2 regions of the Bacillus haynesii genome follow, and region 1 is predicted to be linked to the other one. Evidence: a T-box and tRNA genes for the amino acid it is inferred to sense, from the RefSeq annotation. Region 1 holds a T-box; the other holds one or more tRNA genes.
The links. The T-box of region 1 lies ahead of trpS (tryptophan--tRNA ligase). A T-box ahead of a tRNA ligase gene usually reads a tRNA of that ligase, here a tRNA-Trp.
Positions count from the first base shown of each region.

Region 2: it encodes a tRNA-Trp, which carries the amino acid that the T-box ahead of trpS (tryptophan--tRNA ligase) is inferred to sense. The anticodon was not compared.

Region 1 is NZ_CP059494.1:1,776,149-1,782,182, reverse strand. It holds gene opp4C (oligopeptide ABC transporter permease) at 1-749, shown strand, start outside; gene H2R00_RS08870 (YjbA family protein) at 878-1,630, shown strand; gene trpS (tryptophan--tRNA ligase) at 1,875-2,867, opposite strand; T-box leader at 2,920-3,141, opposite strand; gene H2R00_RS08860 (peptide ABC transporter substrate-binding protein) at 3,603-5,228, shown strand; gene H2R00_RS08855 (ABC transporter permease) at 5,324-6,034, shown strand, end outside.
Region 2 is NZ_CP059494.1:2,088,894-2,094,927, reverse strand. It holds rRNA gene rrf (5S ribosomal RNA) at 157-272, shown strand; tRNA gene H2R00_RS10475 (tRNA-Asn) at 282-356, shown strand; tRNA gene H2R00_RS10470 (tRNA-Ser) at 363-454, shown strand; tRNA gene H2R00_RS10465 (tRNA-Glu) at 469-543, shown strand; tRNA gene H2R00_RS10460 (tRNA-Val) at 661-736, shown strand; tRNA gene H2R00_RS10455 (tRNA-Met) at 758-834, shown strand; tRNA gene H2R00_RS10450 (tRNA-Asp) at 849-925, shown strand; tRNA gene H2R00_RS10445 (tRNA-Phe) at 936-1,011, shown strand; tRNA gene H2R00_RS10440 (tRNA-Thr) at 1,015-1,087, shown strand; tRNA gene H2R00_RS10435 (tRNA-Tyr) at 1,095-1,179, shown strand; tRNA gene H2R00_RS10430 (tRNA-Trp) at 1,187-1,260, shown strand; tRNA gene H2R00_RS10425 (tRNA-His) at 1,281-1,353, shown strand; tRNA gene H2R00_RS10420 (tRNA-Gln) at 1,362-1,433, shown strand; tRNA gene H2R00_RS10415 (tRNA-Gly) at 1,487-1,561, shown strand; tRNA gene H2R00_RS10410 (tRNA-Cys) at 1,576-1,646, shown strand; tRNA gene H2R00_RS10405 (tRNA-Leu) at 1,657-1,745, shown strand; tRNA gene H2R00_RS10400 (tRNA-Leu) at 1,760-1,841, shown strand; gene H2R00_RS10395 (TGS domain-containing protein) at 2,273-3,598, shown strand; gene H2R00_RS10390 (M14 family metallopeptidase) at 3,797-6,034, shown strand, end outside.

The DNA.
Region 1 (6,034 bases):
TTGCACCGCTGATTGCTCCATACCCGCCGGAACAGCAAAATCTCATGAATAAATTAAAAGCGCCGAGCGCGGAGCATTTGATGGGAACGGATAAATTCGGCCGGGATATTTTCAGCCGCCTGCTGTACGGCGCACAAATCTCGCTGCTCGTCGGTTTTGCATCCGTCCTCGGTTCGATCACCATCGGCACGGTTGTCGGGGCGATCGCCGGCTATTTCGGGGGAATCATTGATGCCATTTTGATGAGAATCGTTGATATTATTTTATCCATACCCGACATCTTTCTGTTGATCACGCTGGTCACCATCTTTCAGCCGGGCATAGATAAACTGATTTTAATATTCGCCTTAACGAGATGGACGACGACGGCGCGCCTCGTGCGGAGCGAGTTTTTGTCCTTGAGGTCGAGGGAGTTCGTCTTGGCGGCGAAAACGATCGGCACAAGAAATTACAAAATCATTTTTTCTCATATTCTTCCGAATGCGATGGGGCCAATTATCGTTGCCGCGACGCTTTCCGTCGGTACCGTAATCCTTGCGGAATCGGCATTAAGCTATCTTGGATTCGGGGTTCAGCCGCCGATGGCAAGCTGGGGCAATATGCTTCAGGACGCACAGAACTTTACGATTATGATCCAGGCGTGGTGGTACCCTCTGTTCCCGGGCCTGATGATCCTGCTCACTGTGCTGTGCTTTAACTTCTTAGGAGACGGACTCCGCGATGCGCTTGATCCGAAGAATATTAAATAAAAAGCTGAGGGGTGCCGCCCTTGGCTTTTTTTGATTGTAATTGCCATAATCTCAGCCGGTTGGAATAAATTCCTTCCCCCTTGCCTATACTGTGGACAACAGTTTTTATTAAAAGTGAGGGGTTAGAAATGTTGTTTCTTCATGATGTGTGGGTGAATTGGTTTGAGGGAGAAGAAAATGGCTACAACGTCTGCCACTTTCATGAATGGCGGAAGGAAGACAGTGTTGAATTGCTTGACCAGGTGCCTTTGTTAAGGGTGTCGTCTGTTTTGTTTCACTACATAGAAAATGATTTGTCAGAGCTTCCGGCCGAATTATTAAACGATGTTCATCAAAAAGCGTATATTCGCAAAAATCATGAGCGGACACAGCTTGATCATTGTTTCGTCGTAACGGATGGCATTGGTATTCTCGCGGTCGATACGGCCGGTTATACAATACCGGTAAGAAAAAGCCGCCTCATTCCGAGACAGGAGCAGCTCGTTTATGAAATGGTGAAGGACGTTGAAGCGGATACTTACGAGTTTGCACCAGAGAAGCTGCAATCTTCCAAGGAATACCACATTTTATCCTTATCACCGGAGCATGTCAGAGGATTAACGAGAAAAGAACGCCAGCTCAAACAGCTGCTGTTCATGGCGCTCGATCAGCTCAAAGGGCTTCAAAACCGAGCCGAAATCGCCTATTGGTACACCGAATGGAACCCGTATATGTATGAACAGATCAAGCGCATGACATTTGAAGAGATTTGGGACATGCTTTTCAATGAGACGATCGACGGGTGGTCAGACAAGCACAGGGACTTTTGTGAAAATTTGATTAAAGGACAGCCGTTTTTTGAAAAGCTTTGGGAAATTGAGAATGAGTCTAAAGTCAACTAAATGAAGAATCAAGACTGCCGGGAGTGCGGCGGTCTTTTTATTTGTAAAAGTGAAAATCCTATATTGAAAAATAAAAAATGTGAGCTGTCTTTCTGACAAAGCGGTCAATGAAGGACTGTAGATATGTGTTTTGAATCATTTATTATAGGAGTATCGTGATCCGAAGGCAGGTGAATTCGGAGCGGCGGCTGTTCTCTATGAAAAACACCTTCTGATTATCGAACAATCAGAAGGTGTTCTTGGATCAGCGTCTTTTTCGGCCAAGCCCCATTGCATTTTCCATTTTTTTCAGCATCTTGTTTGCTGTTTGATTTGCGCGTTCTGCGCCTTCGTCCAAAATCCGGTCCAGCTCTTCAGATTCGATCAATTCGTGGTAACGGTCTTGAATCGGCTTCAGCGCGCCGATAACGACTTCGGCGAGGTCTGATTTAAATTCGCCGTAGCCTTTGCCTTCGTATTTTGCTTCAAGCGCTTCGATTGAAACTTGTCCGAGAATCGAATAGATCGTCAGAAGGTTGGATACCCCGGGCTTGTTTTCTTTATCATATTTGACGATTCCGTCGGAATCCGTGACAGCGCTTTTGATTTTTTTCTCGAGCTGTTTTGGTTCATCGAGCAGGGTGATGAACGCTTTTTGGTTCGGATCGGATTTGCTCATTTTTTTGAGCGGGTCGGCAAGCGACATAATGCGGGCGCCGACTTTCGGTATTTTAACCTCTGGAACCGTGAAGATGTCATTGTATTTCTTATTGAAACGCTCCGCCAAATTCCGGGTTAATTCAAGATGCTGCTTCTGATCTTCGCCGACAGGGACGACGTCTGTTCCATAAAGCAGGATATCGGCCGCCATTAATGGAGGATATGTCAAAAGCCCGGAGACGACGGCTTCTTTTCCGGCTGATTTATCCTTGTACTGCGTCATGCGCTCAAGCTCGCCGATGTAGGCGACGCACTGAAGCATCCATCCCGCCTGAGCGTGTGCAGGCACTTCCGATTGGATAAACAGCGTCGCTTTTTTCGGATCGAGGCCGATCGCCAAATACAGCGCGGCAAGGTTCCGGATGTTCTTTCTCAGCGCGAGCCGGTCCTGCGGGACTGTGATCGCGTGCTGATCGACGATGCAGAAGTAACAGTTGTAGTCATCCTGCAAGTCGACAAACTGCTTCATCGCTCCAATATAGTTGCCGAGGGTGACAGAGCCGCTCGGCTGGATACCGGAAAAAATCGTTTTTTTCATGTGAATCCCTCTTTCCATTTCAAAATAAAAAGGCCCATTCTTCCCTTAAAAGAAAAGGGACGAATGAACCGTGGTGCCACCCTGATTATTTCATTATGGTCAAAATGAAATCGCTCTAGACGTTTGTAACGGAGTCTTCTCCGGCTGAGCCTACTTATCCGTGTTCGGTCAGCTGCTCCGAAGCCCATTCCACATTCGCCATTATCCGCTCCCAGCACCGCGGACTCTCTTTAAATGGGGAGAAATGTGTACTCTTCTTCTTCATCGCATGTTATTCGTAATTTTATTATATATAAATTTTAAATGAAAGTCGACAGCCTCGGGGAAAAGAAAACGAATACCGGGCTGAATAAAGTTGGCGCGGCGGCATCTGGTTCGATATAAAGAATGGTTAATGTTATACGTGTAAAACGTTTTAACCTGTAAAACATTAACTTTCCTTTTAATGTGGTTACGCTTTAAAACAGAGAAGTGTATTTGTACATTTGGCAGAAAACCTGACAATCATAAATAGTTTGAATAAAAAAATAATTGAAAATTAATATTGCAATAAATTATTCTATTAATTATAATGAATTTGTTCACCTCGGTGTTACAGGTTTCTTACATAACAAATATTCAGAAAAGACGAAACAGAGGAAAAAGTATGGCAAGTGGGCCTATTACTTTTTTATGATAAATCTGAATGTTCAGGAGTAAGGAACTAAAAAAACAAGAAATTGGGGGGGTTTCTCTTTGAAGAAGCGTTTGTCATTTATCAGTTTAATGCTCATTTTCACACTCGTCCTCAGCGCCTGCGGCTTCGGCTCAAGCTCCGGTGACGGCGGTAAAAAAGACAGCAAAGGGAAAGACACATTAAATGTCAACATTAAAACAGAACCGTTTTCACTACATCCGGGACTTGCAAACGATTCGGTGTCTGCGAACGTGCTTCGTCAGACTTTTGAAGGATTGACGACAATCGGTAAAGACGGAAAGCCGGTTGAAGCGGCAGCCGAAAAAATCGAAGTCAGCGACGACCAGAAAACATACACATTCACGCTCCGCGACGCGAAATGGTCAAATGGAGATCCTGTAACAGCAGAGGATTTTGAATACGCATGGAAATGGGCGCTCGACCCTAAAAATGAATCGCAATATGCGTATCAGCTTTACTACTTAAAAGGCGGGGAAGCAGCGAACACCGGCAAAGGGAAAATTGAAGATGTCGGCGTTAAAGCTGTTAATGATAAGACTTTAAAAGTCGAGCTTGAAAAACCGACACCTTATTTTACTGAACTGACAGCATTCTACACATATATGCCAGTCAATAAAAAGGTAGCAGAGAAGAATGCGAAATGGTACACAAACGCAGACGAGAACTACGTATCTAACGGACCATTCAAGATGGCGAAATGGAAGCACGGCGGAAACATCGTACTGGAGAAAAACGACCAGTACTGGGATAAAGACGCTGTTAAGCTGAAGAAAATCAATATGGCGATGGTCAACGATCCGAACACGGGTCTGAACATGTACAAAAAAGGCGAGCTTGACTTTGTAGGACAGCCGCTAGATCAGATTTCAACGGATGCGATTCCAAGCCTGAAAAAAGAAGGCCTGCAAATCGATCCGTTCGCATCGGTTTACCTGTACAAATTCAACACTGAAGCGGCTCCGCTGAACAATGTCAACATCCGTAAAGCCCTGACATACGCGATCAACCGCGAAGCGATCGTCAAAAATATCACGCAAGCGGAACAGCTGCCTGCGATGGGATTAGTGCCGCCGGCAGTCCACGGCTTTGAGTCCAATGAAGGTTATTTCAAAGACCATGATGTTGATAAAGCGAAAGAATACTTGGAAAAAGGCTTGAAAGAGCTCGGTTTGAAAAAAGCGTCAGATCTTCCGAAAATCACGCTTTCCTTCAACACGGATGAAGCGCACCAAAAAATCGCTCAAGCCGTTCAGGAAATGTGGAACAAGGAACTGGGCGTAGATGTCGAATTAGGCAATGAAGAATGGAACGTATACATCGATAAGCTCCATGCCGGAAACTATCAAATCGGCCGTTTAGGCTGGACCGCCGACTTCAACGACGGGATGAACTTCCTTGAAACATACCGCGACAAAGAAGGCGGAAACAATGATACGAACTGGGAAAACGCGAAGTATAAAGAGCTGCTGAATAAAGCATCAAGAGAAACTGATTCAGCGAAACGCATCGAGCTGATGAAAGAAGCAGAAAGCATCATCATGGATGAGCTACCGGTCGCGCCGATCTACTTCTACACAATGCCGTATCTTCATGATGAAAGCTTAAAAGACTTTGTTCTAACTGGTACCGGTGAGATCTATTTCAAAACCGCGCATTTTGAATAAAATTGCATGAAAGTATATGGGGCTTAGACTTTCCCCCCATATACTTTTATTTATGAAAAGAAGTTAATAGACTGAATATTCGGAGGTGTGTAAAATTGATTAAATTTTTAGGCCGTCGTCTTGTTTATATGTTAATTTCTCTCTGGGTTATCGTAACAGCTACCTTCTTCCTGATGAGAGCGATACCGGGCGGACCCTTTTCAGGCGAGAGGAAACTTCCCCCTGCAATTGAAGCCAGTCTCAATTCCTACTATGGTTTAGACCAGCCTCTTTTTAAACAATATCTCGATTATTTAGTATCGGTAGCAAAGTGGGATTTCGGGCCGTCATTTAAATATAAGGGACAAACTGTGAATGACTTGATCAGCTCAGGTTTTCCGATTTCTTTTACACTCGGATTGGAAGCGATTTGCCTTGCTCTGGCTTTCGGCGTATTGTTCGGCGTGATCGCCGCGCTTAAGCGAAACAACTGGCAGGACTACACAGCGATGATCATTGCGGTTGTCGGGATCTCTGTGCCGAACTTCATCATGGCTGCACTTCTCCAATACGTGCTGGCAATGAAGCTGGGCATGTTCCCTGTCGCGCAATGGGAGTCATGGGGACACACTGTGCTTCCTGCAATCGCTGTTTCCTCGATGCCGATGGCGTTTATCGCCCGTTTGACGCGCTCGAGCATGCTTGAAGTGTTGAGCAGCGACTATATCCGCACGGCGCGTGCAAAAGGTTTGAGCACATCAGCCGTTACGTTTAAGCATGCGATACGAAATGCCATCATGCCGGTTGTTACATATATGGGGCCAATG
Region 2 (6,034 bases), 310 kb from region 1:
GCTGGCTAAATACGCCACATCGTGTGGCAACGCCTGCATGACCCACATCCTGTGGGCCCTTGTCTACCCGTTATCTAGTTTTGAGAGAATAATTTCTCGAAAAATGCTCTTGCATTTTTTCAAATACATAGTATAATGATCTTTGTCACTGAATTGTCTGGTGATGATGGCGAAGAGGTCACACCCGTTCCCATGCCGAACACGGAAGTTAAGCTCTTCAGCGCCGATGGTAGTTGGGGGCTTCCCCCTGCGAGAGTAGGACATCGCCAGGCAGGCATTATTCCGCAGTAGCTCAGTGGTAGAGCTATCGGCTGTTAACCGATCGGTCGCAGGTTCGAATCCTGCCTGCGGAGCCATTTATTGGAGAGCTGTCCGAGTGGTCGAAGGAGCACGATTGGAAATCGTGTAGGCGGCCAACGCCGTCTCAAGGGTTCGAATCCCTTGCTCTCCGCCACTTTAAATACATCTGGCCCGTTGGTCAAGTGGTTAAGACACCGCCCTTTCACGGCGGTAACACGGGTTCGAATCCCGTACGGGTCACCATTACTCTTTGGACAGCATGTTGAAAAGCAGAAGGTGAACGCCTGAGTTTTTTAAAGGAAGGCATGCTAAAGACGCAACATCCTGTTGCAACGCATGCACTTGTACGTCCTGTACTGCGGAGGATTAGCTCAGCTGGGAGAGCATCTGCCTTACAAGCAGAGGGTCGGCGGTTCGATCCCGTCATCCTCCACCATTTCTATGAAAATCATATTATCGCGGGGTGGAGCAGTTCGGTAGCTCGTCGGGCTCATAACCCGAAGGTCGCAGGTTCAAATCCTGCCCCCGCAACCAAATTACTCATTAATGGTCCGGTAGTTCAGTTGGTTAGAATGCCTGCCTGTCACGCAGGAGGTCGCGGGTTCGAGTCCCGTCCGGACCGCCATTTAAATAAAGGCTCGGTAGCTCAGTTGGTAGAGCAACGGACTGAAAATCCGTGTGTCGGCGGTTCGATTCCGTCCCGAGCCACCATTTGCCGGTCTAGCTCAATTGGTAGAGCAACTGACTTGTAATCAGTAGGTTGGGGGTTCAAGTCCTCTGGCCGGCACTGTTTTGGAGGGGTAGCGAAGTGGCTAAACGCGGCGGACTGTAAATCCGCTCCCTCAGGGTTCGGCGGTTCGAATCCGTCCCCCTCCACCATGTTTTTAGGGGCATAGTTTAACGGTAGAACAGAGGTCTCCAAAACCTCCGGTGTGGGTTCGATTCCTACTGCCCCTGCCAATTTTAATTCACAATTTATGGCGGTTGTGGCGAAGTGGTTAACGCACCAGATTGTGGCTCTGGCACTCGTGGGTTCGATTCCCATCAATCGCCCTTCATATTGGGCTATAGCCAAGCGGTAAGGCAACGGACTTTGACTCCGTCATGCGCTGGTTCGAATCCAGCTAGCCCAGTTTTCATCTTTCTTTATCATCCTGCATATGATAAGATGAATATTAGTTAAAATGCGGAAGTAGTTCAGTGGTAGAACACCACCTTGCCAAGGTGGGGGTCGCGGGTTCGAATCCCGTCTTCCGCTCCAATTCTTAAAATGATGGCGGCATAGCCAAGTGGTAAGGCAGAGGTCTGCAAAACCTTTATCCCCGGTTCGAATCCGGGTGTCGCCTTATTTCCCGTGCCGGGGTGGTGGAATTGGCAGACACACAGGACTTAAAATCCTGCGGTAGGTGACTACCGTGCCGGTTCAAGTCCGGCCCTCGGCACCATTGATCACACACATGCCGGTGTGGCGGAATTGGCAGACGCGCACGACTCAAAATCGTGTTCCTTCGGGAGTGTCGGTTCGACCCCGACCACCGGTATCACTAAACATCGTATTGCCAAACGATGAAAGAGCGTTCCTTACAAAAGGAACGCTCTTTTTGTTTATTCCTCAACAAAGCGGAGAGCCGCCAACATAAACACAATGATCAATTGTTATCCGCACTCTCACTCTTCATTCAGCGCACACCGTGAAATGATTCATACCGTTTAAACAGCTGTCCCTTCATTGAAGTCCATTTAATCAAGATCACATTCATTGAGAATGAAGCACCTTGTCATCGGCAAGGTGCTTTTCTTTATACAAATGATATGTTCCGATCCTCCGATCGCCTTTTTACGTTTTGTTTACAAGTTGATCAAACTTTAGCGACATCTGTCCGCTATATTGAATACAGCAAGATCTCATCCAAATATAGGCAAAGAAACAATGGAACACGTAAAGGATTAATTTTTTTGAGGAGGAATACAGTTGTCAATTAGCATTAAATTGCCTGACGGGTCCGTCAGAGAATTTGAGGAGGAAGCAAGCATTGAAGATGTTGCTGCTTCCATTAGCTGCGGTCTGGAAAATGCGGTTGCAGGTAAATTAAACGGAAAGATTGTAGATTTATCAACTCCGCTTCAGGACGGTGCGCTCGTTGAAATTGTCACCCGGGACTCGGCTGAAGGTCAGAAGTTCATGCGTGAAAAATCGCAGGGGACAGGGCGTATTGTGGCACTTGACGCAGCTCGGGGGCTGGCGGTCATCGGGATGTATTTGCAGCATTTCGCCTTGAACGAAACGAACGGTTCAATCGTTTCCGGGAATACGACGCTTCTATTTGTGCTTTGCGGCGGCATCTCCTATTCGATCATGGCGAGGCGCATGATGGGTCGAGGAATGGAGCCGGCCGCATTTCGGACGCGGATGCTTGCCCGCGCGGTATTTATCGATATTATAGGATACCTTCTCATCATGCTGAATACTCCGTTCGGGGTGATTTTGCCAGCTTATGCGGCACTGTTTGTGCTGGCGTTGGTGCTGATTCGTCGTTCGACACGTGTGTTAGTTACAACAGCAGCTGTTTTGCTTGCAGTTAGCCCGCCGCTGATGACTCTCGGAGGCAGCGTCCTGTCGGGAGCGTACTTACTTGGTGATATTGCAGGCGGCCCGATGTCCGCGCTCGCACTTGCACCCGCTTTCGTCGCAGGTATGGCAATCGGGCGCTTCGATCTGACCAAGATGCGTACTGCACTTTCGCTAGTAAGCAGCGGCGCCATCATGCTTATCGTCTCTAAATTATTGGGCACTTTCGTTCTTCCAGGGCTGAGCCGTTCCTTCGAAGAGTGGCTCGTAAGTGTTCAAGGCACCGCCGGCGCCGAACCGGATCAGTATGCAATCTGGCCGCACAACGTGGCACCGCCGCTTTGGCACAATCTTCTTTCGATCGCTCCGCACAGTGCGTCAACTTTCCAGACGATGCTGGGGCTTGGGGTTGCATTTCTGGTTCTAGGATTGGTATGTCTCGTGCCGCAGAAGATTTCTGCCGTGTTAAAGCCGTTCGCGGGAGTCGGACGTGTAGCGTTGACGATGTATGCAGCTCAGTTTGTTGTCATATGGGCTCTTGAAATCTCGGGGGCCAAGTATGATATCGGGGCCATTCCATTCGGTGATCTGTTCGTCGCGGCCGTGGCGACGGTGACAGGGTGGCTGATTGCACGGCTTCCTAACGGTCCGCTCGAGACAGCGATGCGACGCTTTGACCGGGCATTCAGCACCTTGGGACCCGTCACAGGACCGAGGACACCGAGGTAGGCGGTCTCAACATTTTGCCTGAAGGAACCGTCTGAGCAGGCAGCTCCTTCAGCTTTTAGCCTATCGGGAATTCCGAAATATACCGGAGTATGCGGTGGCTGAGTGCGAGGAAGTTGTAGAACCCAAAATTCTGCAGGCTAAAATGAAATGCAGCTAGTACAATTTGAAAATATCACGAAATGGGGATGGCATTTTTCTATGTTTAAGAAATCGTTCACAAAGTGTTATCTGATGTTGGTTTTATCGTTTATGATGCTGCTTGGAGCGATAGTCCCCGGCGTTGCTATGGCGCAGACTGCCAAGGGGACGGCGTCCGGTCAGCAGACAAAAGTAAAGACTAAAAAATCTCTGAAGTTAAAACTGGACAACAATGTTGCTTCGATGACAGAGAAACGAACGCTTCATGCTACGTTTAAGCTTCCGCAAGGTGTTGATGTGAAGAGCTTAAGCTGGACGTATGACGGCAAACCGCTGTCTCAATGGAAAAAATATCAGGACCGTGATTACACCGGTGCACCTTTCATTACGGTTAGCCATGTAAAAGTGACCAACGGCAAGGTTCATGCTAACATCAACTTCGATCTTCCATACGATACAGACAACCTGTCAGAGCCGCGATTGCAGCGTCCGCTATACGCATCTCTGATGGGCACATATGATTTGGCGGCAACAGTGAACGGACGAGTGGTTGCCCATGCACCCGTAAAATTGACGCCATATGACAGCTTCCGCACTTACGATGAGCTGAAACCGGAGATCGATGCCGTCACAGCAAAAGCTGCGCAAAAAAACAACAGATATATCAAAACGACTTCCATTGGAAAATCGGTCGAAGGCCGTGATATCTATTTGACGGTACTTGCCAAGGATAAAGCCTCTGTCGATAAGTATCAGAAGGTGACCCACCCTGCCATGCTGAATGACCCGAAGAAATTGCAGGCAGACATTAAATCCGGTGCATTTGGCGACTATAAGGTGCCGATTTGGTTGAACAATATTCATCCGAATGAAGCGCCTGGAGTCGACGCGATCATGAATTACTTTAAGTCAATGGCATTGGATAAGAGCATGACGTATGATACAGTCCTGCCGAATGGCAAGAAAAGCAAGACAACTTTGAATATAGACGATGCATTGAAAAATGTTTTCTTCCTGTTCGTTTACACTGACAATCCAGATGGCCGGGTTCATACAACACGTTCTAATGCTGAGGATTTTGATTTGAACCGGGATAATTCATATCAAACCCAGCCTGAAACGCGCAGCGTAACGGAACAAATCGCAAAGTGGTCGCCGCTGTCTTTTCTGGATATGCACGGATTCGATTCCAATTTCCTGATTGAGCCCTCTACTCCGCCTCATAACCCGAACGTTGAGTATGATCTTTTGATTGATCATATGGTGGAACAGGCAAAGGCTATGGGTGAAGCAGGGATTGCAAATACAAAGTACAACTACTATCACATCCCTTATGAAGAACATCGGAAAACTGCAGAAGATCCGAATTATGTGTCAAAAGGCACGGCTTCGGGATGGGATGATGCATCTGCAGCGTATACAGCTGCATTCGCCATGTATCACGGTGCGATGGGGCACACGCTGGAAACGCCCGAGTCGAATGAAGAGTCTACCAAAGCTCTGTATTACAGTTCTGCGGCAGCTGCAAAATATGTAGCGGGAAAGAAAGAAGAACTGTTCCTGAATCAATTAAAAATATTCGAGCGCGGGGTAAACAATATCGATGATCGTGCTGTCGATCATTATTTGGTCAACGCCAAAAACGAAGAGATCGGCCGTCCGCGGCAGGGCAATCAAAACTTCTTCCCAGAATACTACGTACTGCCGGTCGATAAAAACATTCAAAAGAATGTGTTGGAAACCTATAAGATGGTTGAGTACTTCCTTCGCAACGGCGTAAAGGTTGAACGATCAACAAAAGCGGTAACTGTTAACGGAAAAACATATCCGGCGGGATCATTTATTGTAAACATGCACCAGGCAAACCGCGGCCTCGCGAACTTGGTCTTGTATGATGGAATCGATGTATCTGATTATGAAATGATAGCCGGTGAGATCATTCAAAATTTCCATGATATGCGAGGATTTGACCGTTATGTGATTCGGAATGCCGGCGTGTTCACAGGCAAGACTTCTCGAGTCACATCCATATCGTTTCCGGGGACTAAAATGCCAAAACGCTCAGCTTATGTTCTGATCCAGAACACAAACAATGATGCGATAAAGGCAGTCAACGAGTTACTGGCAGCCGGCAAGACCGTTACAATGCTCACCAAGAGCGGATCAGCCTATCAAGCGGGCGACTTCGTGGTTGCCTACAAGGATCTGTCCCCATTGGCTTCCAAGTACTATCTTGACGTGAGCGGATTCAGCCATAAGAAACCAAGCGGCAAAGTTCTCAAGGCTTCTACTGTAGGA